DNA from 4 places in the Paenibacillus sp. FSL M7-0896 genome. Region 4 is predicted to be linked to each of the others. Evidence: riboswitches for the same ligand, from Rfam matches in the RefSeq annotation. Region 4 holds a riboswitch; each other region holds the start of a gene.
The links. A riboswitch is a leader RNA that binds a small molecule or an ion and turns the genes downstream of it on or off. The one in region 4 is predicted to bind thiamine pyrophosphate.
Positions count from the first base shown of each region.

Region 1: another riboswitch for thiamine pyrophosphate. It lies ahead of MKY12_RS00515 (ABC transporter substrate-binding protein); the one in region 4 lies ahead of thiC (phosphomethylpyrimidine synthase ThiC).
Region 2: another riboswitch for thiamine pyrophosphate. It lies ahead of MKY12_RS12535 (ABC transporter ATP-binding protein); the one in region 4 lies ahead of thiC (phosphomethylpyrimidine synthase ThiC).
Region 3: another riboswitch for thiamine pyrophosphate. It lies ahead of MKY12_RS08480 (thiamine phosphate synthase); the one in region 4 lies ahead of thiC (phosphomethylpyrimidine synthase ThiC).

Region 1 is NZ_CP150250.1:115,490-122,926, forward strand. It holds gene MKY12_RS00485 (sensor histidine kinase) at 1-112, shown strand, start outside; gene MKY12_RS00490 (response regulator transcription factor) at 109-711, shown strand; gene MKY12_RS00495 (hypothetical protein) at 752-922, shown strand; gene MKY12_RS00500 (ABC transporter ATP-binding protein) at 1,022-1,846, opposite strand; gene MKY12_RS00505 (ABC transporter permease) at 1,926-2,687, opposite strand; gene MKY12_RS00510 (MTH1187 family thiamine-binding protein) at 2,684-2,977, opposite strand; gene MKY12_RS00515 (ABC transporter substrate-binding protein) at 3,028-4,101, opposite strand; TPP riboswitch at 4,251-4,361, opposite strand; gene MKY12_RS00520 (hypothetical protein) at 4,434-5,885, opposite strand; gene MKY12_RS00525 (MFS transporter) at 5,934-7,118, opposite strand; gene MKY12_RS00530 (pyridoxamine 5'-phosphate oxidase family protein) at 7,278-7,437, shown strand, end outside.
Region 2 is NZ_CP150250.1:2,976,912-2,984,348, forward strand. It holds gene thiM (hydroxyethylthiazole kinase) at 1-18, opposite strand, end outside; gene MKY12_RS12525 (ABC transporter substrate-binding protein) at 37-1,122, opposite strand; gene MKY12_RS12530 (ABC transporter permease) at 1,119-1,895, opposite strand; gene MKY12_RS12535 (ABC transporter ATP-binding protein) at 1,876-2,646, opposite strand; TPP riboswitch at 2,777-2,879, opposite strand; gene MKY12_RS12540 (TetR/AcrR family transcriptional regulator) at 2,948-3,604, opposite strand; gene MKY12_RS12545 (DHA2 family efflux MFS transporter permease subunit) at 3,786-5,306, shown strand; gene MKY12_RS12550 (amino acid ABC transporter substrate-binding protein) at 5,485-6,339, shown strand; gene MKY12_RS12555 (amino acid ABC transporter permease) at 6,339-7,007, shown strand; gene MKY12_RS12560 (amino acid ABC transporter ATP-binding protein) at 7,026-7,437, shown strand, end outside.
Region 3 is NZ_CP150250.1:2,015,122-2,022,558, forward strand. It holds gene MKY12_RS08460 (S-layer homology domain-containing protein) at 1-526, shown strand, start outside; gene MKY12_RS08465 (GNAT family protein) at 699-1,226, opposite strand; gene MKY12_RS08470 (SDR family oxidoreductase) at 1,531-2,403, shown strand; gene MKY12_RS08475 (hypothetical protein) at 2,585-3,121, shown strand; TPP riboswitch at 3,177-3,279, shown strand; gene MKY12_RS08480 (thiamine phosphate synthase) at 3,398-4,078, shown strand; gene thiS (sulfur carrier protein ThiS) at 4,075-4,278, shown strand; gene MKY12_RS08490 (thiazole synthase) at 4,309-5,073, shown strand; gene thiH (2-iminoacetate synthase ThiH) at 5,102-6,274, shown strand; gene yfbR (5'-deoxynucleotidase) at 6,638-7,282, opposite strand; gene MKY12_RS08505 (fumarate hydratase) at 7,387-7,437, shown strand, end outside.
Region 4 is NZ_CP150250.1:7,512,908-7,520,344, reverse strand. It holds gene MKY12_RS32810 (ROK family glucokinase) at 1-721, opposite strand, end outside; gene MKY12_RS32805 (DUF438 domain-containing protein) at 923-2,185, opposite strand; gene MKY12_RS32800 (DUF1858 domain-containing protein) at 2,200-2,427, opposite strand; gene thiC (phosphomethylpyrimidine synthase ThiC) at 2,643-4,337, opposite strand; TPP riboswitch at 4,489-4,595, opposite strand; gene trxB (thioredoxin-disulfide reductase) at 4,645-5,598, opposite strand; gene MKY12_RS32785 (tetratricopeptide repeat protein) at 5,645-7,093, opposite strand; gene MKY12_RS32780 (ribose-phosphate pyrophosphokinase) at 7,260-7,437, opposite strand, start outside.

The sequences.
Region 1 (7,437 bases), 330 kb from region 4:
GGCCCTGATTGACGGTTCACTGACGCTTGCCCAGAGACCCGGAGGGGGAACCCGGCTGACGGTGGTCACACCAAGAGTAGTGAAGGATGGAAAGGATGGGGAAACGGCATGATCAGCATCATAATTGCCGAAGATCAGCGGCTGCTGCGCGGCGCGATGGCATCGCTGCTCGATCTGGAGGATGATATTGAGGTAGCAGGCGAAGCGGGAGACGGGGCGGAGGCGCTGGCTCTGATCGAGCGTGTCCAGCCGGATGTGTGTCTGATGGATATTGAGATGCCGCTGATGAGCGGTCTGGAGGTGGCCGAGCTGCTGAAGTCGCGGGGCTGCCGCACCAAAATCATTATCCTGACCACCTTCGCCCGTCCCGGTTATTTCGAGCGCGGGGTGAAGGCCGGGATTCAGGGGTATCTGCTGAAGGATGAGCCGGTGGATAAGCTGGCGGATGCCATCCGCCGCGTGATGGGCGGGGGCCGCGAGGTCTCGCCCGAGCTGGTCTTCGGCAGCCTGCGCGAAGAGAACCCGCTCTCGGACCGGGAGCGGGAGATTCTGAAGCTGGCTGCCGCAGGCCGCAGCGCCGGAGAGATCGCCGCGGCGCTCCACCTCTCCTATGGCACGGTCCGCAACTACATCTCGGAGATCCTCAGCAAGCTGGAGGTAAAAACACGGATTGAAGCGGTACGGCTGGCGGAGGACAAGGGCTGGATGTAGGGCAGCACGTGGTCCAAATGTAATCGAAAAACCGACCACAATGGGACTGGAGGCAGCACGTGGTCCAAATGTAATCGAAAAACCGACCACAATGGGACTGGGGGCAGCGCGTAGGCCAAATGTAATCGAAAAACCGACCATAATGGGACTGGGGGCAGCACGTGGTCCGAATATAATCGAAAAACCGACCACAATGGGACTGGAGGGGTAGCGTGGTCCAAATATAATCGAAAAAACGATCACATTAGGCTGGCGGGCACATAGCAAATAACCTCCCTACACGGGGAGGTTATACCGCCGGAGTGGTTACTTAGCTCTGGCTCTTCGCCTGCTCTTCGCGCATCCACTCTGAGAGCTGGCGCCGCATCCGGAGGAACTCCGGCGAATCGGCGATCTCTTCGCGGCGCGGACGCGGGAAGGGGACCTCCACGGTGTGGAGGACGGAGCCGGGACGCCCCGAGAAAACATAGATGCGGGTGGAGAGCAGCAGCGCCTCTTCAATGTTATGGGTGATGAACAGCACGGAACGGCGGTTCTCCTCCCACAGCTCCAGCAGCCAGCGCTGCATCTGCTCGCGGGTCAGCGCATCGAGCGCGCTGAACGGCTCGTCGAGCAGCATCAGCTCCTGCGGCGCGAGCATGGCCCGCAGGAAGGCGGCCCGCTGCTGCATGCCGCCGGACAGCATGTGCGGGTAGGCCCGCTCGAAGCCGCCGAGGCCGATCTTCGCCAGCCAGTGGCGCGCAGCCTCGCGGGCCTCCCGCTGCGGGGCGCCTTGCAGCTCGCCGCCAAGCAGGACGTTGTCCAGTGTGCTGCGCCACGGGAACAGCGCGGGCTGCTGCGGCATATAGCTGATCTTGCCGCGCTGCCCGGTCACCGGGATGCCATTCATGCGGACGGTTCCGGTATCCGGCAGCGTAAGGCCGCCGATGATATGGAACAGCGTGCTTTTGCCGCAGCCGGACGGGCCGACAATGGAGACGAATTCCTGCGGCTCCACGGTCAGGGAGACCTGATTCAGCACCTGTGTCTCCCGGCGGCGGTGCTTGAACGACTTGCTGATGCCGCTGACTTCGAGCGCAGGCGGCACACTCCGTGTTCCCAGGCGTCCGTCTCCGTCCGCCTTCTCCAGTTCAATCCTCGTAAGCTCAGACACTTCGCGTAACCTCCTTCAGTTAATTATAAGTACTTCCGTGTTGGGATATCCTCCCGTGGCATTAAGCTTCCTTGCGCGGCTTCCAGCGCACCAGCCATCTCTCCAGGAGGGCAATGAGCGCGAATAATACGAGACTCAGCAGCACGATAATGGCGATGGCCACGAACATCCGGTCCGCACGGTAAGAGGACTTCTGCAGCAGCATATAGTAGCCGATCCCTTTGTCGGCGCCGATCCACTCGGCGACCACTGCGCCCATCACCGCATAAGTGGCGGAGATTTTGAGCCCGGAGAACAGGGAGGGCAGCGAGCCGGGAAGCTCCAGCTTGGTGAAGATCTGCCACTTGCCTGCACCTGCCATCTTCATATAATTCAGCATTACCCGGTCGCTTTGCGTCAGCCCGCCCATGGTCGCAACAGCCACAGGGAAGAAGCAGACGAGGGTGATCAGGATGATTTTGGGCAGCAGGCCGAAGCCGAACCAGATAATCAGCAGCGGGGCAAGCGCAATGGAGGGCACATTCTGGCTGAGAATCAGCAGCGGATAGAGCGCTCGCTTGACCCAGGGCAGCAGATGCAGCAGCAAGGCGGTGAGCAGGCCGATGCCTGTGCCGACCGGGAAGCCGATCAGGGTCAGCCGCAGCGTGGCGGCGGTGTGCTCCCAGATCCCGGAGGCGTTATTCTTCGTCTCACGCGCGATATCCGCGGGGCTGGGCAGCTGGTAAGCCGGGATATCGAACAGCATGACCGATAGCTGCCATATCCCGACAAAAAAGAGGACCGCCACAAAGGGCGGCCACACTAGCTTCCAGGTGCTTCTCACGGCCGGTATTTCTCCGTCAGCTTCTCCATGCTGATGCCGCCCGGATTATGGGCGATCTTGATCTGTGAGATGACACTAGGACTGCCGGAAGCGACCAGCGCCTCATGCATATCACGCACAATATCCAGCAGCTCGGATAGCTCGCCTTCCATCGTAGTCTCCAGCGGATTCACCTGATGCTTCACGCCTGACTTTTGAATCACCTCTATAGCCTTGTCCACGTAAGGGATGGAATCCTCGTTGTTCGGTGTCTTGGGGATTACCTGAATGCTGAGCAGTGTATTAGCCATGATCAATCATCCTTTCAAGTTAAGTATAAGATTCCCGCCATGCGGGTTCATTATGATTCCGGCAAAAATTCATTCGTAAACGTACTCTCCGCATCCAGCGGCTTATCCAGCAGCTTCAGGCCGTACATCCAGTCGGCGTAATTCTTCCAGATCTCAAGCTTCTGCTCACCCCAGCGCGGGGCGTCGTCCTTGTATTTCGGGCTAAGCCATTTCTGACTGGCCAGCACCAGCTTGGGGTCCAGATCAGGTACAGCATCCGACAGTACCGTCGCGGCTTCTTCCGGGTTATCGATAGCGTACTGATAACCCTTGGACGTAGCCTTCAGGAAGGCCTTCACCACTTCAGGATGCTCGGCGATCTCCTTCTCGCTGGTGGTCAGCACCGGTGTGTAGTAATCCAGCTGCGGCGCATAATCCTTAAGATAGAGCATATCCAGCGGCTCCCCGCGCAGCTCGGCTTCCACCCCGGTCCAGGCATAGAAGATCCAGGCGAAGTCAATATCCCGCTTCACGGCTGTGAAAAAGTCCGCTTCGCCGATATTCACCAGCTTCACCTTGGAGACATCCCCGCCTTCGGGGTCCATGATGGCTTTCATGGCAGCCTGCTCCGCAGGGGAGCCCCAGCCTCCGTACGTTTTGCCTTCAAAATCCTTCGGCGTCTTAATATTGCGGTCCTTCGGAGCCGCAAAGCCCGAGGTATTATGCTGAATGATTGCAGCAATCGACACCAGCGGCACATCCTGCAGGCGGGCTAGGGTCAGCGCCTCCTGGGCGCTGATGCCGAACTGGGCTTCGCCGGAAGTGACCATAGTATCAGACCCGGCAGCGCCTGGCTGTACAATCTGTACGTCAAGACCTTCCTCCGCGTAATAGCCCAGCTCCTTAGCTGCATACAGGCCGGTATGATTCGTGTTCGGCGTCCAGTCCAGGGCAATCTTGACCGGAGTCAGCGCCTTAGGTGCATCTGTGGGTGCGACTGCGGTTGCATCAGGTGCAGCCGTACTGTTCCCGGCAGCAGGTGCGCTGGCCCCCGCATTGCCGCTGTTGTTCCCGCCGCCACATCCCGCGACTGTGAGAACCAGCATGGAACTGAGCAGCAGCATTACTGTTTTTTTGACTCCCATTTCTCTTTCTCTCTCCTTCCAGCAACCCCTGGTCTTCAGAGCTTACAGAAACCCTATTCCTGTACATCCTTAGAATCAAAAAAGCGTCCCGAAGATCGGGACGCCAGTTACTTGCGTGAGGGGAATTCAGCTTCAGTACCGCTTAAGGCACTGTGCCGAATGATGATTCCTACGCTGGCATTATCCAGATCAGGTATAAGGGTCAGTATCTTGTGGGATACAATCTCAGCCGGCCAATTCCAGCACCCCTGGTTCTATAAAGTTCACGGGTATTGCTATGTTCTTACGGTGTATTATAGACGGCAGCTTCGACATTGTCCACCCTCTGTGCCTTAATCCCTCGTATAATGCCGCTTCTTGCGGCGGCTGCGGATGCCGTTCCAGATCTCTCTCAGCGTTAAGCCGACACTGACGGTGATCCCCGAGAAGGTCAGGAACAGAGCCAGATACTCGAACGCGGAGTACTCCAGCATTTTGCTCCAGTCAATCTGGCCCTTCAGATCCTCGATGACCTGATTCATCCCGTAGATCCCGCTGATGACCGTAAATACGGTGAGCACCATCAGGAGCGTATCCCGCCGTTTGGCCTGGAATTTGTCCTGATACTGGAACAGGTCATTCAGGGTCATTTTCACCTCATCGAACAGCGCATCATTGCCATACACCTTACGCAGCTGAAAAAAAATCTCCCGCCCCTGCGACTGCGAAATCAGCTCCAGGAAGTAGAATTTGGCCGAGAATTTGTTGATCAGGAAGATCAGATTCTCGATCTCATCGTTGTCGTGGTTGATACGCAGCCGGGAGTGGAGGTTGGCGAGCTTCAGCAGCACGATTTTATGAAAAATACTCAGCAGCATTCCGTAATAATACTCTCCGTACATCTGGCTGATCAGGCCTGCGGCAATCTCCGGCTTCGCCCGGCTCACGCAGCAGAAGGTCTGCTCATTGGTCATATAGTAGGTGTCCGGCCCCCAGCGGCTATAGCAATGCTCCCGGGTGTACTGCTTGATATAATCCGGATCACTTGCACTCATGTAGGGGCTGCCGTCGATGGTCAGACCATCCACCTGAGAGGCACGGTAGAGCATTTCGACACTGATCTCTTCCTCGTCCTCAGGGAGATTAACGCCGTAGAAGGCCTGCACCAGCATTCGTTCATCGACGAAGAAGGGCAGGGTCTCGAAATAATTGCCATTCGTCTCCGCAGGATCGAGATACGGCTCCAGCCCGGCTGCCAGATGCCTGAACACGAAGTCCTCCACCCGGGCAAAAGACTTCTTATGACAATGGATGAAGGTATGCTCATCCTGAACGCTTACATCCTCCAGGTTGCGGAACCGGTCGGCGAATTCGAGTACCATGCTGAAGGGGAGATTCTCCTCCTCAATAGCCACTCTTACCGTCAGGAAGCCCAGCTCGAACGGGCAGAGGAACACATCGGTCGACAGCACGCGGAAGGGAACCGTCTGAAAGGGCATTTGCAGCCCGCACAGCAGATCACTCACCCGGGAAAAGCGGCGGAAGGAATCCCTGTCCTTCTCATGCGGAAACAAGACATGGGCGGCAAAAGGAAGATAGCTGCGCTCCATTTTCTCATGGGATACACAGTGGTTCTCTCCGTAATAGGCATGCTCCAGTTCCTTGTTCTCAAGAAAAAAACGCGTAAATCCATCCTGCTGTAAACTCTCAATCAGCTCTTCATCGACCTCGGCCTTGATGGAGAAGGGGAAAATGAATTGCAGCAAGGCGGTATGCAGAGTGGGCTCGGAATGCAGTTCAGCCATGTGTGGGTTCCATCCTTATTCACAGAATATGGACCTTGTTGTATACAATTACCCGATTCTCCAGGCGGTCACGCTCAGCACGAATAACAGCGCGGCAAAAGCGGCCAAAAGTCCCGAGGTCTGGGCGATCTGCAGATGATCCATGGACCAGCCGGTCAGCAGCGGCAGCACCGCGCCGCCGACTCCGCCGGAGGCGATCATAATGCTCGGCGTGGATTCTTCCGCGCCGGGCAGCAGCTTGCTGGAGAAGACCAGCGCGATGGAGAAGATGCCGGACATGAACAGGCCAAGCAGCAGGATGATGGCAAAGGCGGCAAGCCGGTGACCGGCGAACGGGAAAATAACGAGCAGCAGCAAAGCGGCAAAGCAGCTGACGAGCACATAGATGCGGTAGGAAATCTTCTCGGCGATGACACCGGCGAACAGTCTGCCCGCCGACATGGCCAGCCAGAAGAAGGTCACCGTGAGTGCAGCCGCGGCCTCGCTCATGCCCAGCTTCGCAATGAAGATCGCCGGCATGAAATTCACCAGGCTCATCTCAGTGCCTACATAGAGAAAGAAGAACAGAATGAACAAGCCCAGCACGACCCATTGCTTGCCCTTGTAGGGCAAGGACAACCGTCTGGTGGTTCCCGCTTCCGCTGCCGCAGCGCGGTCAGGGCGGGCAGGCCGCTCATTCAGCGCGCTGTCCAGCGGGCCGAATCTGCTCTTCGCCCAGAAGAGCAGCGAGAGGAGGGAGAAGGCGGCAACGATCAGGAAGGCCAGCCTCCACTGCCCGGCGGCAATCAGCGGACTGGCCGCCAGCGGCATGAGCAGCGCCCCGACACCGAACAGCACCTCCAGCCGGCTCATGGCAACCGCCGTTCCTTCGGTGACTGCGGCAATAATAATCGTGCCGATGACGGCTTCGATCATCCCGAAGCCGAACCCTGCGGCTACGGCAATTACGTACATCCAGCCCCAGGGCGGGAGGAAGGCGTAGGCAATCTCGGCACAGAGCAGCAACCCTGTGGCAATCAGAATACCGCCGCGCTTGCCGAACCGCCGGTTCAGCAGCGGCGAGACCAGTACGCCGGCCAGGAAGCCCGCGAACTGGCTGAAGATCAGCTCGCCCCCTGCACTGTAGCTGCGGTCATAATGCTGGAGCAGCACCGGAAGAATGGAGCCCAGGACGACATGGGCGAGGCCGATTACGAAATAGGAGAGACAGCCGATCCAGATTAGTTTTTTCAAGAATAAGACTCCTTATGAATCAATTTATGAACAGATGGCGGGATTCAGAATGAACGGGAAGGGTACACTATATTAGGCACAGGTTAATCATAAATCCAAACCGTGGACGTGAATATATAAACTTATATTCACATGAATTTGAAGGGAGCTGTGACGTCAATGGATAACAAAGAGCTGGAGAAAACAATCATACAGGTGCTGGACGACAACAGGTTCGGTTCCTTCGGCACGATTGAGGCCGGTAACAAGCCTAAGGTGCGTTACATGGCGATATTTCATGACGGACTGTCCATCTATCTGGCAACTAACCGCAAGACTC
Region 2 (7,437 bases), 3.2 Mb from region 4:
CAGATAAGACATATGAATTCCTCCTGAAAGATGTAATTAAAAATTAATAAAAGCATTCTTAACATCCACTTCGGCAGCCAGCAGACCGTTCTCGCTCAGCCACTGGTTCACCTTCTCCCATGATGCGCTGTCCTGATAGCCGAAGGGCTGGGAACCGGCATCCATCAGCGGCAGCAGGATCTCCAGACTGCGCTGCTCAATGGCTTCATCCAGCGGTGCGGTATCCTCCTGATGGGTAAGCAGCAGCTTCAGCGCTTCATCCGGGTGATCGGCAGTATACTGCTGGCCTTTTCTGATGGCATCCACGAATTTGTGATAAAAGCCCTGTGAATCCTGCAGTCCCTTCTCACTGGCGACCAGCACCAGCTCATAATAATCCGGGACCCCGTAATCCACAGGATTGAAAGAGCGGACCGGATGGCCTTCCTGCTCCAGAATCAGCTGCTCATGGTTGATGAACCCGCCCATAATGCCATCCACCCGTCCGGTGGAGAGAGCAGGGATCAGCTCATAGCCGACATCCACCAGCTTGAGGGAGGAAGGGTCCCCGCCGTCGCTTTTGACCATCGTGTTCAGCATGGCTTCATACAACGGGACGGAGGAATATCCGGCTTGCTTGCCGGACAGCTCTCCCGGGCGGGTAATGCCGCTGTCTGCAGCTACCATGAGATGATTCAGCGGGTGGCGCACCAGCGCAGCAATCGACTTGACCGGAATCTGCTCCCCCCGTGCCATCAATACCTGCGGCTGGTAACTGAGTGCCAGATCCACCTTTCCCGCAGCAACAAGCTTCAGCGCATCATTGGTATCGGCCGGCATCTGAATATCAACCTCCAGACCTTCCTCAGCGAAATAGCCTTCAGCCTCTGCCGCATACAAAAAAGAGTGGACAGCATTGGGATACCAGTCAAGCATAATCGTCAGCTTATGGACTGCGCCTTCGGCTCCAGTCCCAGCTTCAGAAGTGGCTGTAGTCCCCGCCGGGGAGCCGGAGGCCGCCGGACTGTTCGTATTGGTGCAGCCTGCCAGGACGGGCAGCATACAGAGCAGCAGAGCAGACAGTAGAACGGTTGGCCTTGAAATCGCATGGTGCAGATAACGGAAATAGCGGATAGTAGTCATGAATAACGTCCTCTTTTCTTCAGAATAATCTTCTCCAGTGCGGCGACAGCCAGAAACAGCAGGATACCGAGCACGGATAACAAGACAACAGCGGCGAACATCTTGGCACTCTGGAGATTCCCTGCCATTCTGCGGCTGAAATAGCCCAGCCCCTGGCTGCCTCCAAGCCATTCCCCGATGGTTGCACCGATCACACAGTACACAGCCGACAGCTTCAGTCCGGAGAAAAAAGAGGGCAGGGCCAGCGGAACGCCCACCTTCCCGAGAATCTGCCAACGGTTCGCGCCATATGTCAGCAGCAGCTCCCGGTAGGCGTCCGTGTTCTTGGACAAGCCGTCATAGGTGCCGATGACCACCGGGAAGAAAGCGGTCAGGAAGACAACGGCGACCTTACTCCATAGGGTGTAGCCGAACCACATGATGAACAGGGGAGAGAGCGCGATCAGCGGAACCGTCTGGCTGATGATCAGCAGCGGGTACAGCGCCTTGGCCAGCGGACTGAACAGGTGCATGGCGACTCCCAGCAGGCAGCCGCAGACCACAGACAGTGCGAAGCCCGTGAGTACCTCAAGCAGTGTAGCCGGCAGATGCACCCCGAATAACAGGCGGCGTTCCTCCAGCAAGGCCTTGCAGACCGCAGACGGAGCCGGAAGAATGAAGGGAGGAACCAGGCCCAGCCGGGCTACAGTCTCCCAGCCGGCAAGCGTCAGCAGGGCGAGCAGGGAAGCCGGACCGTAGTGCTGGAGCAATCTTCTAGGAGCGGCGGTTCTCATATAGCTTCAGCTCCAATTCCTGGCGCAGGGCGGCGAACTGCGGTAGATAGTTCAGACTGTGATGGCGCGGACGGGGTAGACCGGCTGGGAATTCCTGCATCCCGCCGCCGCCACTGCCCGTCATTAGATAGATTCTGTCACTGAGCAGTAGAGCCTCCTCCAGATCATGGGTGATGAACAGCACCGTCTTGTCCAGCTCCGCCCATAACTCGAGCAGCCAGCGCTGCAGTGAGCGCTTAGTAATGGCATCGAGCGCCCCGAACGGCTCATCGAGCAGCAGCAGGTCATTCCCCGCCGCCACGGTGCGGAGTACCGCCACGCGCTGGCGCATCCCGCCGGACAGCTCCTGGGGATAAGCCCCTTCGGTTCCCTCTAGGCCGAAGCGTTGCAGCAGGGTACGAATCTCGGCCACGGCGGCCGCTTTGGGACGGCTGCGCTTGAGTTCCCAAGGCAGCAGACAATTGTCCATTACGGTCCGCCAAGGCAGGAGAAGATCCTGCTGCGGCATGTAGGCCACACTGCCCAGCCTCTTCGCTGCTGTAGCGGACTCGGCTCCGTTCAGCGTAATCCTGCCGTTGTCCGGCTCCAGCAGGCCGGCGATGATTTTGAACAAGGTGCTTTTGCCGCATCCGCTTCCGCCTACGACAGAAATGAATTCGCCGCGCTGCACATTCATGGATAGCCCTGAGAAGACGGGTGTCCGGGACGAACCGGTCCCGAAAGCATAGGATAGATTGCTAATGTTGATCATAAGACTATGTACAAGCCTCCCCGGATTGAAGTAGAACCTGCGCGGAGCACAAAAAAGCCCCATTCATTCCCGGAGGCAATGAATGGGGCGGAAGGTACAGTCGGCTGCGGCCCTGTGACGGGAACCACTGATACATTCTGCTCCACTTCCCTCCGCTGGTATGATCCAGATCAGGTTCAAAGGGTCCGAAGCTTAAGCTCCGTCTCAGTCGGCCGACTCCCCTAGTGAATTAACAGGTGTTATTGAATTCGTAATTGCTACTTAATATACCACAAATTCCCCTCTTGTAAAGAGCAGGCGGTCAGCGCTTCGCCAGACCGGTCACGAACAAGGTGACGATGCCCCGGGAGATGTCCAGCTTGGAGGAGTGGTGCCGCTTTTGCTCATACAGGTACAGATCAGGGCTGAGGACAGAGATTAAGGCCGTGGCCGCAAAGGCAGGATCAATGTCAATAATCTCATCGCCCTCCGCAGCACGCTGCAGCAGCTCTGTCATCATCACCCCCAGCCGCTGAAAAAAAGGATGCTCAAACTGGGTCAGCTGCTTCTTACCGGTGAACTCGGCTTTGATCATATTCAGCAGCTCAGCATACTGCTCAATGAAATCGGCAATCTGCTCAATGCTGCTCTGCAGCTGAGCGAGAGCCGGAGCTTCACCGGCACTGGCAGCCACCTGCTGCTCCAGCCCGGACAGGAATTGATCTGTGCTGCCCTTCAGCAGTGCAGAACAGATCTCACCCTTGTCCGTGAAGCGGCGGTACAGGGAGCCTTGTCCTATGCCTGCCCGCTTGGCAATGCTGTACATGCTGACTGCCTCAAGTCCGCTCTCGGTGAACAACTGGCGGGCAGCTTCAAGAATCCGCTGTACATAAGGATCGGCGGACTCGGGCGGAGCGGATTCTTTGGCTTGCGGAGCTGAGCGCGGGAGCTGTGCAGCATCGGTGTCTGGCTTTTTCATGAGAACCCCTTTCAGAAATAAATCAGCGATTTACAGAAAAATAAATAAAAGAATTGACACAACGGACAATTGTCCGTAGACTATGAATTGCACTTACGGACAGTTGTCCGTTCACTCATTATATAGAACAATCTGCCCGCAGGTCAATGTTGAACGCGGACAGCTCAGGAGGAGAAGAGACATGGATCAGACCTTGAAGCAGGAAGCCGATTTCCGGCTGTCCAGCATTCTGGTTCCGCTGCTGGCCATTATTGCCGGAGTATTTATGGTTGTGCTGGACAGTACGGCGATGAATGTAGCCTTGTCCAGGCTGGTGGTGGATTTCAAGACGGACCTGCATACGCTGCAGTGGGTAGTTACCGGATATATGCTGGCTCAGGCTTCAGTTATTCCGCTGTCAGGCTGGCTGTCTGACCGGTTCGGGGCCAAGACGGTCTTCCTGACGGCGGTAATTGTGTTTACGATAGGCTCGATTCTGTGCGCTACACCAAGCAGCGCCGAATGGCTGATTGTTTTCCGGGTCATTCAGGGACTTGGCGGTGGCTGTGTGCTCCCTGTCGGGATGGCCTATGTGTACAGACTGGCCCCCAAAAGTAAGGTTGGAGTTGTCATGGGGATTATGGGTATTCCCGTCCTGTTCGCACCCGCTATAGGTCCGGTATTGTCGGGCTGGCTGGTTGAATACCATTCCTGGCGCTGGATCTTCCTCATTAATATTCCGATTGGCATCATTGCTGTGCTGATCGGACTGCGCAAGCTGCCGAATGCGGCGAAGAACAGCGTGCCCGGCATGGATAAGCTCGGTATGGTTCTTGGCCCGCTGGCGTTTGCTTCGCTCACTTACGGGGTCAGCCAGGGCGCGCAGAGCTGGACCTCTGAGAAGACGCTGATCGGGCTGCTGCTGGGCGCTGTGGCGCTGATCGCTTTTGTCATCGCTGAACTGCGCTCCAAGACACCGCTGCTGGAGCTGCGGATTCTGAAATCCGTTGATTTCACGACAGGGATCATCGTGCAGTGGATTGCCCAGTTCGGCTTATATGGCGCGTTATTCCTGCTCCCGCAATTTCTGCAGCAGGCCCGCGGCTTCGGCGCATTTGATACCGGCCTGACGCTGCTGCCGCAAGCGATCGCTTCCGGGCTGATGATGCCGGTTGCCGGAATCTTGTTCGACCGGATCGGTGTGCGCTGGCTCGTGGTCTGCGGTCTCAGTCTGGTCTCCGGTGCGTTATTCCAGTATTCCCATGTGGATCTTACCACGCAGAGCCGCGACCTGATCCTTCCGCTGATCATGTGCGGGGCCGGAATGGGTATGATGATGATGCCGATGAATACGCATCTGCTCAACAAGGCACCAAGTCATCTGGTGAACCGGGTAACCTCGCTGACGAATTCGATGCAGCAGGTGATTACCTCGCTGGCCGTCTCGACGCTGGTTACGATTCTGACGGCAAGAACAACGGCGCGCGGTACCGAGATGCAGGAGGCCGCTGCCGCTGCCGGAAAGAGTACCGCAGGCGCTTCGCAGGATGCCTTGCTGCTGGCTAAGCAGACGGTATTGTCGCAGGGCTTCGCGGACACGTTCCACATTATGATGTTTGTCGCACTTGGCGGTGCGGTCCTTGGACTGCTGCTGCGCCGGGGCCGCCATTCCGGAGCTGAGCGTTCCAAGGAAAAGGCGGCACCGGAAATCATGCACGTATAGCTATGCCCACACAGAAGCAGAGCTTGTAACATCCATAGAGCAGCGATTCTCCTTTTGCCGGAGGGTCGCTTTTTTTTGTTGATTTCTGTTCTGAATATCCTGATGCAGGAGCAGAATTTGGGGCAAGCTAAGCTATGGAAAATCAATACAATAGAAGATACGAGAGGGGATTCATCGAATGAAAAAACTAAGTCTAACTATTATGCTGCTCCTGACCATGGTCACGGCTGCGGCTTGCGGAAGCAACAATACGGACAAGACAGCAACGGGCGGCAACACTCCGGCTGAACCTACGGCTGCGGCTACAGAGGGTGCAGCTTCCGGGGAGCAGAACAGCCTGGAAGCCGTCAAAGCCAGCGGCAAGCTGCGCATCGGAACGGAAGGGACCTACGCACCGTTCACCTTCCATGATGCAGACGGCAAGCTGACGGGCTTCGATGTCGAGATCGCCGAAGAAGTCACCAAGCGCCTGGGTGTGAAGCCGGAGTTCATTGAGACGCAATGGGATGGGATTTTTGCCGGGATGGATGCGAAGCGCTTCGATGTGATTTTTAATGAAGTCTCTATCACCGATGAGCGCAAAGTGAAATATGATTTCTCCGATCCGTATATTGTCTCCAAGGCTGTGCTGATCGTGCCGGAGGATAATCAGGATATTAAGACATTTGCTGATCTCAAGGGTAAAAAAGCCGGCCAGTCGCTCACCAGCAACCTCGGCAAAATCGCCACAGACAACGGTGCCGAGATCGTATCTACCGAAGGCTTCAACCAGGCGATTGATCTGCTGCTCTCCGGACGGATTGACGCCACTGTCAATGACGGCTTGTCTTTCCTAGATCTGAAGAAGCAGAAGCCGGATGTCAAGATCAAGCAGGTGGATGAGATTGCCGAAGGCTCGCATAGTGCCGCAGTCTTCCTGAAAGGGAATGACGAGCTGGTGCAGGCTGTGAACGAAGCACTGACCGATATGAAGAGCGACGGAACCTACCTTAAGATCTCCGAGAAGTACTTCGGCACTGACGTATCGAAATGATGGATGACCGCCAAATACAAATATTTCTCGATTCATTGCTGCCTCTGTTCAAAGCAGGGGTGGCTTTTACCCTTCCGTTAGCACTGGTATCATTCATCCTGGGTCTGCTGCTGGCTGTAATTACGGCACTTGCCCGGCTGTCCTCCTGGAGGCTTCCGCGGCTCATCGCCCGGTTCTATGTCTGGGTGATCCGGGGAACGCCGCTGCTGGTGCAGCTGTTTATTATTTTCTATGGACTGCCCGCCGCCGGGATTGTGCTTGATCCATTCATCGCCGCTGTCATCGGGTTCACGCTCAGTGTCGGGGCCTATTCCTCGGAGATTGTCCGCGCCGCCATTCTGTCTATCCACAAAGGCCAGTGGGAGGCCGCGTTCTCGGTGGGAATGAGCCGGAAGCAGGCTCTGCGCCGGGTGATATTGCCTCAAGCGGCCCGTGTGTCGGTTCCGCCGTTATCGAATTCTTTTATTAGCCTGGTTAAGGATACTTCGCTTGCGGCCAGTATTACTTATGTTGAGATTTTCCGAAAAGCCCAGCAGATTGTCGCGACCTCCTATGAACCCCTGCTGCTTTATTGCGAAGCGGCGTTGTTCTATCTGCTGTTCTGTTCCGTGTTGTCGGCGCTGCAGAATTACTTGGAGAAGCGGCTGGACCGGTATTCGGCCAGTTAAGGTTAAGGAGGCATACGCATGATTGAAATACGCGATTTACATAAGTCCTTCGGGCCGCTTGCGGTGCTGAAAGGTGTGGATCTCGCCGTTGAACACGGCCAGGTCATGGTCATTATCGGACCTTCCGGCTCCGGCAAAACCACGCTGCTGCGCTGCTTCAACCTGCTGGAGACCCCTGACAAGGGCAGTCTTACGCTGAACACGATTAAGCTGGATTTCACCCCGGGCGCCAAAATTCCACAGCGTACCGTACTGTCCCTGCGCCAGCAGACAGGAATGGTGTTCCAGTCCTATAATCTGTTCCCGCATATGACGGCGATCGGCAATGTCATGGAGGGACAGATCACGGTGCAAAAGCGTTCCAAGGAGGAAGCGCGCAGCAAGGCACTGGCACTCTTGGACAAGGTGGGTCTGGCAGACAAGGCAGATG
Region 3 (7,437 bases), 2.2 Mb from region 4:
TTTTGGAGACCTGGTCCTGGAGGAAGGAATCGGCAACGGAGAGGTGAACTTGGACAGTGTTGAAGTACTAGGCAAGGTCATCATACAGGGAAGCGGAGATCCCTCAGTGCAGCTCAAGAACACAACCATGAACCAAGTGATTGTGCAGAAGAATAGTGGAACTGCCCGCCTGCTCACCGAAGGTACAACCTGGGTGAAGGCATTGTCGGTACAGTCCGGTGTAAATCTGGAAGAGGGGGAGGGTACCGGAGACGGGTTCACAGATATTGATCTGCCATCCGGCCTTGCAGCCGGGATCGTAGTGACGCTTAACGGCAATTTCGGAGATGTGAACATTGAAGCCAAAGGACCCTTCCTCCACCTGCAAAAAGGCTCCATACGCACGCTTAAGACCGCTGCCACTGCAACAGGGGTTAAGATAGAGCTGGATGAAGGGACAACGGTGACGCAGGCGATTCTAAATACTTCAACAAAGGTTAGGGGTGCGGGTAAGGTTCAGGATGCAATTGTGAAGGAAGATGAATAGAGTTCTGGAAATAAGGCCGTTATCCCAAGGAGTGAGGTCTTGTCATGAGGGGCGATGTACTGCTATGAAGAGATATCGACCCGATGTATGCGAAAACAAACATGTCTTTCAAGGCACAGCTCCAGCATGAAAATGAGCAACGTGCCTAAAAACAGAATACAGCATCCTTCCGCTATATCCCGGTAATCGCCCGGTACTCCCGGTCCAGTATCGCATAAAAGTATTGGTTCACCCACTGGTCATTCCAGTGTATTTCTTCCCGGAATACGCCTTCGCGGGTCAGGCCCAAGCGTTCCAGCACCTTGATGGATGCGGTATTGTATTCATTGCACATAGCCACGACTCTATGGGCCTTCCATTCTTCAAAAGCAAGCTTCAAGGCCAGCTGCGCCGCCTCGGTGCCGTAGCCTTGCCCCCGGTATTCAGGGAACAGGCTGTAGCCCAACTCCCAGCTCTCGCGCTCTTTTACATACCAATGTATACTCAGTTCCCCTACAGGGGTTGCTTCGGGAGTGGCTAGCCTGATCAGGAATTGTCTATGCCAGTCGCTCTGGATTCGTTCCGCCACAGTCTTCCGGACTGCCTCCTTGTCGGTTGGAATCATATCCTCGAAGGGCCAGAGTGAAGCGCTCATTTCCAGATCTGTGATGAAATCGATATCGTCCGGGGTGACCGGAGATAAGGTGATTCTTGCATTCATTGTGCGATACCCTCCTGCTAGTATGATTTCGATACGATCTTGCCGTGGTTCCTCACAAAGTATAGGACATTCCCCTTAGCGGATATAGATAATATTCTTTTTGGAAACGTTCGTTCCTTACCGTACTACCGTTCCGATATAGGCACCGTTGAATGAAGATTGGCTGTTTGGGCGGCTGCCAAGTGTGGTAAGTAACATAACGTACAGTCAAGCAGGCACACTGCCTGATGCATAAACACCAGACCTTAAGCCATGCTAACATGATTAATCAACAATACTGTGGACAGCGAAAGGAGAATGGATTATGCCAGACACTAACAAACAACCTGTCAAAACTCTGCCCCCGCAGGTACAGGATCAGCGCCCGGGAATTGAGAGTGAGATGAACCCGCTCCCGGAGTTTGAGACACCGGCGTACAAGGCAGCAGGCAAGCTGCTGGGCAAGGCTGCGCTCATTACCGGAGGCGACAGCGGGATCGGGCGTGCGGTTGCCGTTCATTTTGCCAAGGAGGGCGCGGATGTGGTGATCTCCTACTTGAACGAGCATGAGGATGCGGAAGAGACCAAGCGCCAGGTTGAGCAGGAGGGCAGAACGTGTATTCTGATCGCCGGAGATATCGGGGACGAATGCTTCTGTCAGAGCTTGATACGTCAAACCGTTGAAGGACTCGGCAAGCTTGACATCCTGATTAACAATGCGGCGGAGCAGCATCCGCAGGACCATATTGAGGACATTACAGCGGAGCAGCTGGAGCGTACGTTCCGGACGAATATTTTCTCCATGTTCTACCTGACGAAGGCAGCTATGCCTCATCTTAAAAAAGGCGCTACGATCATTAACACGACCTCCATCACGGCGTATCGCGGCAGCCCGCAGCTGCTGGACTATTCGTCCACCAAAGGAGCCATTCTCAGCTTCACTCGTTCGCTGTCAATGAATCTGGCCGATAAGGGCATCCGCGTGAACGCAGTAGCGCCCGGACCGATCTGGACCCCGCTGATTCCGTCAACCTTTGACGCGAAGAAGGTCAGTGAGTTCGGCGGCACCCAGCCGATGAAGCGCCCGGGGCAGCCTGAAGAGCTGGCACCGGCGTATGTATACCTGGCCTCGGACGATTCCTCCTATGTGAGCGGACAGGTGATGCATGTGAACGGCGGTGAGGTTGTCAACGGATAATGGGTGCAGAATAAGATCTGGATGCAGATTCTTTAATCGGCATCTTCAGAAATCGTGTGCAACATATAAATTCTATTTTTAAAAAGCCTAACCGCTTGCCGGTAGGCTTTTTTTCAGCGCTTGTAACTATTACAATATAATTCCGTCTATTTAGATAATTTGATATGAATAGGGGATTGGGATGCTTAGAAAAAAAGGATTCATTCTATCTGCAGCGGGGATTTTAGTTTTTCTGGTAGTGTTCATTTATTTGACTCCTTTTGCAGGAAGACTTGTGGCAAATACAAGATTGGAAGGAAATGCAAAAAGCATTGGGATTAGAATTACACAGGAATCGCCGCCGCTACCCCTTGTTACTTCCGGGAAAACCCAAATTCCGGTTACCCAAGGCAGCTATTGCTGGGGAAAATTAGGATGTGCGGATTATGCAGGAGGACAATCCATGGTACAGGGGGTTACTCCCACTGCTATAGCCCCTGAGGGGGGGATCAATGTTGCTTTTACTTATAAACCGGCACCCGGCGGGTTAACCGTTCAGCAATTTGTCGATGATAAAGAAGTGCAAATTCCATTGAAGAACGGCTCTTTTAATGCTCCAAAAGAACAAGGCGTTTATTACTACGGCATATCAGCATTCTGGACATCCGAGGATGGTAAATTTTCAGAAGGGAGTTCATCCGTGGCTTTTGTAATTGAAGTAAAATCTACGAAAGAATAGCTCTAACAGGAATTATATGCTAATATACAAAAAGCAAGGCCAAACAATAGCATAGAACGATCACTAGGGGAGCCGCAAGGCTGAGACGGGCGTATCTGCTCGGACCCTTTGAACCTGATCTGGGTTATACCAGCGTAGGGAAGTGGAGAACGAATATTGCAGCGGGGGTATACGGCTAATACCGGTATTCCTGTTTCTATTCCAGACTGCTTCCTTATGGGGGCGGTCTTTTTTGTGTTTGGAGGTAGGGATCAGCGTAGTGCTGAGGAGAGGAAGGTGGACGTGTTGCACGAAATTCATGTCATCTCAGACGGACGGCTCCACCCTGAGAAGCTTGCGGAGCTGGCTGCGGCGGTACATCCCATGGTGGATTATATCCATCTCCGGGAAAAAGCCATGTCCGCCCGCGAACTGCTGGCGGCGGCGCAGCAGATGCTTCAGGCCGGGGTTCCGCCTTCGAAGCTGGTCATAAATGACCGGATCGATGTTGCCTTGGCCGCTGGGGCAGGCGGTGTACAGTTGGCCTGGCATAGCCTTCCGCCAGCCGCAGCACGCGGGCTTGCACCGGGCCTGCGGATCGGCAGATCGGTACACTCGCAGGAAGAGGCTGCGGAGGCTGGAAGGCAAGGAGCAGACTTCTGCCTCTACGGGCATGTTTTCCCGACAGCTTGCAAGTCGGGGCAGCAGGCACGGGGACTTGCGCAACTGGCCGAGGCTGTCCGCTGGAGCCGCATCCCGCTGATTGCGCTTGGAGGGATTACCCCGGGTAATGCCGGAGCGGTGCTGGCCCAAGGGGCGGCTGGCATTGCTGTCATGTCGGGGATCTGCGGAGCCCCGGACCCGGTGGCAGCGGCCATGGCGTACAGGGAAGCGGTCCACAGGGACAGGGCAGCGGAGCTGGCTGAAGCGCTGGATATGGCTCAAACACAGGGCACAGCAGGAGGTGAACAGGCATGAATGTGACCGTTAACGGAAAGAGGCAAAGAATCGAAGAGAGCTGCCGGACACTGGAGGATCTGCTCTCCCGGCCCGAGTGGGCCGGTAAGCTGGTGATTGTCGAACTGAATGGTGAGCTTGCTGGCAGAGAGGTTTACGGAGAGACACTGCTCAGTGAGGGGGACCGGGTGGAGCTGGTTCATTTTGTAGGCGGAGGCTGAACACGAAGACTTATCCCAGGAGGCGTTAACATGCAAGATCCATTGATGATTGGCGGAGTGACTCTAACCAGCAGACTGTTCATTGGTACCGGAAAATACAGCCGCAACACCCTCATTCCCGAGGTGATTACGCGATCAGGCTCACAGGTCATTACCGTTGCTCTGCGCCGGGTGGACCCGGAGAGCAGTGACAATATTGTCAGCCATATTCCTTCCCATATGACCTTACTGCCTAATACCTCCGGTGCGCGCACCGCAGAGGAAGCAGTACGGATTGCCCGGCTGGCGAGATCGGCGGGGCTGGGGAACTGGGTGAAGATTGAGGTCATCAACGACCAGAAATATTTGCTGCCGGATAATACCGAGACCATCCGGGCGACCGAGATCCTTGCAGCAGAGGGCTTCGTGGTGCTTCCGTATATGAGTCCTGACCTGTCCGCCGCCCTGCGGTTGAAAGCAGCGGGGGCTGCGGCCGTGATGCCGCTGGGAGCGCCGATCGGGTCCAACCGCGGACTGCAGACCAAGGAACTGATCCGGATTCTGATCTCCGAGACGAATCTGCCGGTGATCGTGGATGCCGGAATCGGCAGACCGTCCGAGGCGGCTGAGGCGATGGAGATGGGGGCCGCAGCGGTGCTGCTTAATACAGCGATTGCCACCGCCTCGGATCCGCTGCTGATGGCAGAAGCCTTCCGTGACGCGGTAGCCGCAGGGCGCAAGGCTTATCTCGCCGGACTGGGGCCTGTGGAAGAGACGGCGGCAGCCTCTTCACCGTTGACCGGGTTCTTGGCCTGACAGATGGAATAGGAAGGAGAGAACGGTTATGAGCTTTTATGAGACGATGACCCGGCTGGAGCAGCTTCCTTACGGGACGCTATGGAGCCGGTATACGGCAGAGGATGTGAAGCGTGCGCTTCGTGCAGAGCGGGTGGATGAAGAGGGGCTGATGGCACTGTTGTCACCGGCAGCGGAGCCTTATCTGGAGGAGATGGCGCAGAAGGCGCACCGCTTAACGCGTACGCATTTCGGCCATGTGATGCAACTGTTTACACCGATGTACCTGGCTGATTATTGCGTGAATCACTGCACGTATTGCAGCTTCAGTTCTATTTATGATTTTCCGCGCAAAAAACTGACGCTGGAGCAGGTCGCCCGGGAAGCGGAGACCATCGCAGCCACAGGCCTGCGCCACATTCTGATTCTGACCGGAGAATCCCGCAGGGACAGTCCGGCCGGTTATGTGAGGGACTGCGTGAATGTGCTGCGCCGCTATTTTGCCTCCGTCAGCATTGAAGTGAATCCGCTCTCGACAGCAGAATATGCTGAGCTCAGAGAAGCTGGCGTGGACGGTCTGACGCTCTATCAGGAGGTCTACCATCAGGAAACTTATCGTGCGCTGCATGTAAAAGGACCCAAACGCGTCTACCGCAACCGTCTGGACGCTCCCGAACGGGGCTGTCAAGCCGGGTTCCGTTCGGTGAATATCGGAGCCCTGCTTGGCATGTACGAATGGCGCCAGGAGGCGCTGGCCACTGCGCTGCATGCGAGATATTTGCAGGACAAGTACCCGGAATGCGAAATCGGGCTGTCGACTCCCCGGTTCCGGCCTTACTTAGGCGAATTCAATCCCGCAAGCGATGTAACCGACCGTGCGCTGGTGCAGATTATTCTGGCCTACCGCCTATTTCTGCCGCGCTCCGGCATCTCGCTGTCTACACGCGAGCCTGCGGCCTTGCGCGATCATCTGGTCCAGCTCGGCATCACGAAGATGTCCGCAGGGGTATCCACCGAAGTGGGCGGACATTCCCTGGAAGGGGGAACGCCGCAGTTTGAAATCTCGGACAACCGCAGCGTGAACGAGATGGCCGAGATGCTGCGTTCGCAAGGACTCCAGCCGGTATTCAAGGACTGGGATATCCTGTCCGAGCCGCTTGGGTTTGAGATAGGCAGGCTGAATCTGGTTGAGCCTGATGTGACCAAACCGGATGTAATTTAAACTGATCAGGATAAACGAATGAACTTAACTTGACTAGACTAAGCGAATCAACTTAAACTGACCAGACTAACCGTGCCTAACTTAACTTGACCAGACTAATCGTGCCTAACTTAACTTAACTTGACTAGACTAACCGTGTCTAACTTAACTTGACCATATGCAAATAACCCGCTTCATGGCGGGTTATTTGCATTGTATAAGGGTTATAAGTTGCATGTGGGCCAAACGTGTGCGAAAAACCGAACACAATTGGTGCGGATGGAGAAAATGCGGGCCGTTTAAGAGCGGCATTCGCATAGCATTGTTAACACGTAAGTATATCAGCCAACGCTAGGAGCCAACACATGCGAATGTGTACTCTATCTACTCTATAGATTCAGGCTCTCCGGCAGACTGTCCCTGACTCGCACTGGAAGACAGCTCGTCCAGCGACATTTCGAAGCCCGGAGCCATGTGTTTAAGGAAATACTCCATCTCAGGCATCTCCAGCACATGCAGCTTCGCGGCAGTCTGCTCCCTGGCAGCGGCGAATTCGCGGTTGCCTGCGGCGACCTCCCAGACGCATTTCAGGTAAGCGTCCAGCACATCCGCTGCCTTGACGTAGCGGAGCAGTCCGGCATCCTCGGAGCCGGGAGGGCTGGTGTGCGGCTGCAGGAGCGGCGCATAGACTGCGCTCAGCTCCGGCGGGATCATGGCCGCCAGCCGGTCGGCGGCCACCTGCTCCATCTCGCGGAAGCTGGACAGCAGACGCGAGTTGTCATGCTTCACCGGCGTAGCGATGTCGCCGGTGAAGACCTCGGTGGCGTCGTGGAACAGCGCCATCGTGGATGCGCGGTCGGCGTTCAGCGAGCGGCCGAAATGGGCATTGCCGATGGTGCACAGCATGTGCGCCAGCAGGGCGACCTGGAATGAATGCTGCGCCACGTTCTCCGGGGCGGTGCTGCGCATGAGGCTCCAGCGCTGGATATATTGCAGCCGGTAGAGATAGGCGGAGAAATGGTAGTTCAATTTTGAAGTAACCCCTTTCATGAGCAGCTTAATGTGCTATTATAGTAACTAATTGTACCAGAGTTAGGGCCGCTTGAACCAGATGGAGAGGAGACTGAATGAAGATGCAGCATTTTGAAGAGAGCATTTATAATTTGATTGTAGAGACCTCCACG
Region 4 (7,437 bases):
CCGCCCGGTTCACAATCCGCAGCGCAGCTTCATCGCCTGCCTTGGCGGCATCGAATACTTCCTTCGCAGCGATTTTTTCAACGGTGGACAAGGAGGTCCGGTCCCCGCGTGCTACAGCATCGTTCGCCATACGGATAATGCCTGTCGCTGAGGAAACGGTTTCCAAACAGCCCATGTTCCCGCAGCCGCACTGGATCGCTTCCAGATCGGGCACCACGGAGATATGTCCAAGCTCGCCGGCCAGACCGGCAAATCCCTGATACACCTTACCATTAATGATAATACCGCCGCCCACACCCGTACCGAGCGTATAGCAGACACAATTCTCTATGCCGCGCCCTGCACCGCTCCAGGCTTCGCCCAGTGCAGCCACGTTGGCATCATTGTCTATTTTGACTGGCTTGTTCAGGCGACCCTCCAGAATGGAGCGGATCGGCACATCTCTAAATCCTATGTTGGGCGCAAGGATGATGATACCTTCACGAATATTCGTAAATCCGGCCAGTCCCGCACCGACACCAGCCAGCTGGTCCCAGGAGTACGGAGAGTCCTCCACAATCTGGCGTACATACTTCTCGATATTATCGATGACAGCATCGACGCCATCCGCAGTCCCTGTCGGACCTTCGTAAGTGTGCAGCAGGCTTCCCTCGGCATTACAGATTCCAACCTTAATCGTGGTACCACCTAAATCCACGCCAACGTAGATATGTTCAGACATGTTACAAGCCACCTTTTTCTATGCTAAAATAGTTAATCCTACGTACCCACTATAATAGAACCCTCCCCTGCGGTCAAGGAAAGGCGATACACCCGGGGCAATGGACTTCAGTTCTTATTTGTTAACAAAAAGACTTTCTCACCAGGCAGGCAAGAAAGTCCGTTCATTCTCTTCTATTGTAGGGTGCCAGATACCTTAATGCTATTCGGACAAAATCCGCTTCTGGCCCTCAAGGGCACGGATCGGTGCAATATTCTGGGTGAATTCCAGCGTCCCCATATAACGGCCTTCTGCATCCCGCACGGCGAAATAACGGATATAGATGAATTTATCCTTGATATTAATCCAGAAATCCTCGGCATCCTTCACTCCGGCTTTGAAATCAGCCAGCAGCTTCTCAACAACATGCACACTTTGCGGCGGATGGCAGTTCTGTACGGTGCGGCCGATAACGGCCTTCGTCCGGGCGAAGATCCGTTCCTTGCCATGCGAGAAGTAGCGGACGACATCGTTCTCGTCGATAAAGGTCAGATCCACCGGCAGATGATTCATCAGCGTCTCGAGCTGGTGTAGCGACAGCAGCCCGGTCTCGAACCGGATGAAGCCCTGCGGGGACAGGCCTTCCCCTTCTTCCGCCGGAACATCAGCACCCTCAGGCTCCGCTGCACGTTCCGGTATCCATTCCTGGTCGGGCGCAGTCAGGCAGAAGCCGATTTCATCGCTTTCGCGGGCGATTTTGACCCACTCATCCTCAGTCAGCTTATCCAGCGCCATCGGGAGCAGAATATTCTCTTCCTTGAAGATCATCTCATTGACTTCCTTAATGATCTCCTCCAGTGCGGCTGTAATCTGCCCGCTGTCCCCGTTATAGGCGCTAAGCGCCTTCTTGGCTTCCTTGATCATATTGCGGATTCCGTCATCCACTCCCCACATTACCTTCGTAGGACCGTATATGCCGTACTTCTCCAGGTAAGGGAAGAGCAGATTCTCCTTGCGGCTGTAGTGCTTGTCGAGATCCAGCAGCAGACTCAGGTCCTCCAGCAGCTTATAGATAATCTCATCGCTGGCGTTCTTCTTGAACTTATCCGCATGCAGCTCCAGCCGGAAGTTGACCAGACGTTCGATCTCCCGGTTCTCCAGCTTGAACGTATGCACGGGATGACCGGGCTGCTCCTCAGGCTTAGAAGAACGGTGGATCTGTTCAATCGAGCCCTTGAAGATTGCCGTATGCACGGAGCAGAGGCGTTGTACTTCCTCTACCGGAATGCCTTCCTCGGTCATCAGAGAGTGCTCCATGGCGGAGATTTCCTCCACCGTAACATCGCCTACCGCTTCTTCAAAACGCGCCTTAACCTCCTCCACGCTTTTGCCCGCATGCAGCTCCTTGATGATCTCTCTCAGCATAGCCTGGCGGCGTGTCTGTTCCGGAATATCGACCTCGCGGTTATTAATCAGTTCGCTCATCGTAGTCTCTCCTTCTATTCTATAATCTCGAAACCATGCTGCTGAAAGGCCAGCCGAACGGTTTCCAGCTCTATTTTCTTTAATTTCATTCCTTTGGACAGGGTCATGAATCGTCCTGCAGTCTGCAGCATTCCAGGCTTCGCAATATCACGAAAACCCAGTTCCACCATGATCTCAACAATTTCCGGGTGCCTGGTTACCAGCTCAAAGACCGATTCATCCAGCTTCAACGCTTTGCTCATCCTTTTGCACACCTCACTAATGAGAATTCTTCTCAACACCAGCTTAGCATAGGGTACAGGGGTGAATTGTGATTGTAATCACTAACTACAAAAAGACTATCCCCGCCAGCCATTCAGCTTGGGGGGATAGCCTCAGAATAATACGTTTCCGCTCTAATCACGGCCTCTCGGCCATGAACAACGTACCTACATATAGATTAGGTCATGCAGCTAAGTTACAGTGATTGGCTCCATCTATGGGAATGCCGGATATCATGCGAAATCCGCATGCTGCAGAATTTAGGGCCGCACATCGAGCAGAAATGCGCCTGCTTTGCCCCCTCCGCAGGCAGGGTCTCATCATGATACGCCTGCGCCCTTTCCGGGTCCAGGGAGAGATGAAACTGGTCGCGCCAGCGGAACTCGAACCGCGCCTTGGACAGCGCGTTGTCCCGGTCCTGCGCACCCGGATGTCCCTTGGCGAGGTCTGCGGCATGTGCAGCAATTTTGTAGGTAATGACTCCTTCTCGCACATCATTCTTGTCAGGCAGGCCTAAATGCTCCTTAGGTGTAACGTAACACAGCATTGCCGTTCCAAGCCCCCCGATTATCGCTGCCCCGATGGCCGAAGTGATGTGATCATAGCCGGGTGCAATATCCGTAGTTAGCGGACCGAGGGTGTAAAAAGGGGCTTCGTGGCAAATCTCAAGCTGCTTGTCCATATTCTCCTTGATCTTGTGCATTGGCACATGGCCCGGACCTTCTACCATAACCTGAACATCGTGCTTCCAGGCAAGCGCCGTCAGCTCTCCCAGCGTCTCCAGCTCGGCGAACTGAGCTTCGTCATTGGCATCGGCGATAGAGCCGGGGCGCAGGCCATCCCCCAGCGAGAAGGCCACATCATACGTCTTCATGATCTCACATATATCTTCGAAGTGTGTGTACAGGAAGTTCTCCTGCTGATGGGCCAGGCACCAGGCAGCCATAATCGATCCGCCCCGGGATACGATGCCGGTCATTCTCCGGGCAGTGAGCGGAATATAGCGCCGCAGCACCCCGGCATGAATGGTGAAGTAATCCACCCCCTGCTCCGCCTGCTCAATCAGCGTGTCGCGATAGAGCTCCCAGGTTAAGTCCTCGGCTATACCGTTCACCTTCTCCAGCGCCTGGTATATGGGCACTGTCCCGACCGGCACAGGAGAATTGCGGATAATCCACTCCCGGGTGGTATGGATCTTAGAGCCGGTGGAGAGATCCATGATGGTATCAGCCCCCCAACGGGTCGCCCACCGCATCTTCTCCACCTCCTCTTCAATAGAAGAAGTGACCGCCGAATTTCCGATGTTGGCATTGATCTTCACCAGGAAGTTACGGCCGATAATCATCGGCTCACTCTCCGGGTGATTGATATTGGCCGGAATAATAGCACGGCCCGCAGCCACCTCATCCCTTACGAACTCCGGCCGGATATTCTCCCGGATCGCAATATACTCCATTTCCGGTGTGATGATCCCTTGCCTTGCATAATGCAGCTGGGTCACATTGCCGCCTGCATAGGCCCGCCTCGGATTCCTGCGCAGTCCTGGATAAGCTTCTGCGGCAGCCCCCTCTCTGCGAATTTCGTTATCCTCCGGCCGGACGGCTCTTCCGGTGTACTCCTCCGAATCGCCACGCTCCGCGATCCAGCTTGAACGGTGCGGCGGCAGCCCCCTCCGAATATCCGTCTCCTCCGCGGCATCCGTGTACATACCGCTTGTGTCATAGACACGCAGCGGAGCATTTTCCTCTTCCCCGGCAACGCCTTCGGTTCTGCTGAGGCTGATCTCCCGCATTGGCACCCGGATATCCGGGCGTGAGCCCTCCACATACACTTTACGGCTTGCGGGGAATCCCGAAAGATCCACCTCTTCGTTTTTACCCATTCCTGTCATTTCAATCTCCTCCTCTTCGCTCTGTACACTCATCAGATAAGAGGTCACGCAGCAGATTGAGCTGAAGAATCTATAGATTCCTGCAAGTCAAAAAGCCGCTCCACCTGGAGCGGCTTTATTAAAGGAACAGCCAAATAAGACTGTATTCAAAAAAGGTCCGACTCCACTTTCCTACGCTGGTATGATCCAGATCAGGTTCAAGGGTCCGGAAATTCAATTTTCCCGTCTCAGCCTATTCAGGCTCCCCTAGTGGGTATCTTATCTAATTAAATACATTTTACCTGTATGGGTAATTCTTGTAAACCCGTTATTTGTCCAGCGATTCGCTCCAGTCGTGCACCATCGTGCCTTCCAGGAACTTCTCGGCATCCATAGCGGCCATACAACCGGTTCCCGCTGCCGATATCGCTTGACGGTAACGGGTATCCTGTACATCGCCGCAGGCGAATACACCCGGGATGTTGGTCTCGGTGGTACCCGGGTTGACCACAATATAGCCATTCTCATCCGTATTGATCTGCCCGCCCAAGAAGGCTGTGTTCGGTGTGTGTCCAATCGCTACGAACACGCCGTCTGCCTCCACCAATTCTGTCAGACCTGTCTCATTGTTAAGCACCGTAAGGCCCTTCACTCCGGTCTCTCCTACCGTTACTTCAACCGGTGTGCGGTTCAAGGCCCAGGTTACCTTGCTGTTGTCACGCGCCCGGTCCTGCATGATCTTCGAGGCCCGCAGCTCGGGACGGCGGTGAACCAGCGTTACGCTGGATGCAAAGCGGGTCAGGAAGCTGGCTTCCTCCATGGCGGAGTCTCCGCCGCCGACGACGACAATCTTTTTATTACGGAAAAAGAAGCCGTCACAGGTCGCACAGGTGCTGACCCCGCGTCCCACATTCTCCTGCTCGCCCGGAATGCCCAGATATCTTGCAGAGGCGCCGGTTGAAATAATAACCGACTCCGCTTCCAGTACACCCATTCCGTCCACTGTTACCTTGAACGGACGCTGTGAGAAGTCCACCGACTCCACCCAGCCATTCTTGAATTCAGCGCCGAAGCGTTCCGCCTGCTTGCGCATATTGTCCATCAGGTCCGGACCCAGAATCCCTTCAGGGAAGCCTGGAAAGTTCTCCACTTCTGTCGTCGTTGTCAGTTGTCCCCCCGGCTGCAAGCCTTCAATGATCAGCGGGCTCAGGTTCGCACGCGCCAGATAAATCGCGGCAGTCAGCCCGGCCGGGCCTGTTCCGATTACAATCGTTTTGTACATTACATTGGCCTCCTTACAAGTAGGTGTTCTTACAACAGCAATTGCTTCAAATACGGGTAGTGGACGGCGATAAGCCGCCGGTTCCGGGCAGCATCCCCTTGGGTCCGGGAGCAGCCGCAGGCTCCTGCTCTTCGCCGGGCGAGCCGCCGGCTTCATTCAGGTTCTCCCCGATCAGCCGCTGAAGGCTGAACAATGCCGCCTCCTGCAGGCGGTCCTCCTGCAGCGGCTCCTGCTCCAGAACTCCGCGCAGTACCTCGGACATCTCCTCGTCCTCAATCCAGCGGAGAGCCTCGGTCACCTGAAGCTTCGTAGCAGAATCGCCGTAGCGCAGCGCCCAGAAGAACGAGGCGCGCAGCAGCGGATTATTCCGCACTTCTTCAGTGAATCTGCCTGTATTGCCCTTCCACTGCTTCAGCTGCTCCTGGAAGGGCAGCTGATAGTTATAGCTGACAGCAGGCATAGGCTGTCCTTCTGCCCGGGCCTGCTGGAGCTGGGACAGGAAGAACGCCGGGACAGCTGAAGCAGGGTCCAGCTTGGCTGCCTGTCTCCAGCAGCGCAGCGCCTCATCATGTTTTCCGCTATTGCTTGCCGCCGCGGCACAGTAATGATACAGCCCGGCGTCTCCGGCGACCTCCTCATCCTTCAGCAGACGGCGGAAATGGCTGTAAGCGGCAGCGTGCCGGCCCAGGATACCCATGGTTGTAGCCATTTTGAATACATGCTCCTGATGGAACGGCACCGTTGCTTCAAGCATACCCAGCAGCGTTTCAAGCTGTTCCTTATCTCCTGCATACTGCAGGAAGATGGCCATATTGCACAGAGCGTGCAGATTGCCGGGGTCTTGCTTCAGCACCTCATTCAGACATTCCTTCGCCTTGGCGAACCGGCCCATATAGAAATGAGCTAGTGCCAGATTATTATGCGCAGCCAAAAAATCCGGGGTACCCGCAGTGATCTCCTCCAGCAGCTCTACAGCCTGAGGGAACTTACCCTCCTCCAGCAGACTCCGCGCCCGGTCATGCTCTACGACTCCCTCACGGCTGCGGATACGCACCAGCGGAGCAGGCCGGTTCAGCTCATATTGCAGCAGCTCCATCAGTTCTTCGGATTCGGTCATGAACTCGCCGTTAGCATCCTCTTCCAAGTAAGTGACCAGCGAGCGCTCCGCCTCTTCAAAGCTTTCCATATTGGCGAAGTTATTAGCCATGTAGAAATGGCATTCTGTCATAGCGGGGTCGATTTTCTCCAGAACATGGATAAGAATCTCGTTAGATGCGGTATAATTGCCCATCTCAGATAATATACCCGCCATATTGCAATGATTCACCGGATTATCCGGCTCATATTCAACAGCTTTGCGAAAATTTCTTAATGCCTTATCATATTGAAAGCGGTCCAGCGACCGAACGGCTCTTTCAAAGAAAAAATTGGCATCCAGAGTGACCGGAATGACATTACTGTGCTCCGCGGCATTCTCTGAAGTTCTCTCTATCATGGAAGCAAGGCACCTCCCTTGTTTCAGCTTCCCTAGCCTTACCTGTTCGTTTCCATTTATGGTCTCGGCTGTCTTCTTCACACAGTATACCACATGTGGCAACGAGATTCTCAAGTCTCAGAGAGAGAGCTAACGGGAGGGAAAAGCTCAAAAAAAGACACGGGAGTTAAATCCCCGCGTCTCTGAACAGCTTATCTATGGAACCGCCCTCGATGATAATACGCGTGGCCTCAGCCAGCATGGGAGCTACCGAGAGCACTGCGAATCTGCTGGAATGCTCGTCCGGCAGGGCAATGGAATCGGTAATGACAATCTCGTCGATATTGGGATGATCCATCCGCTCA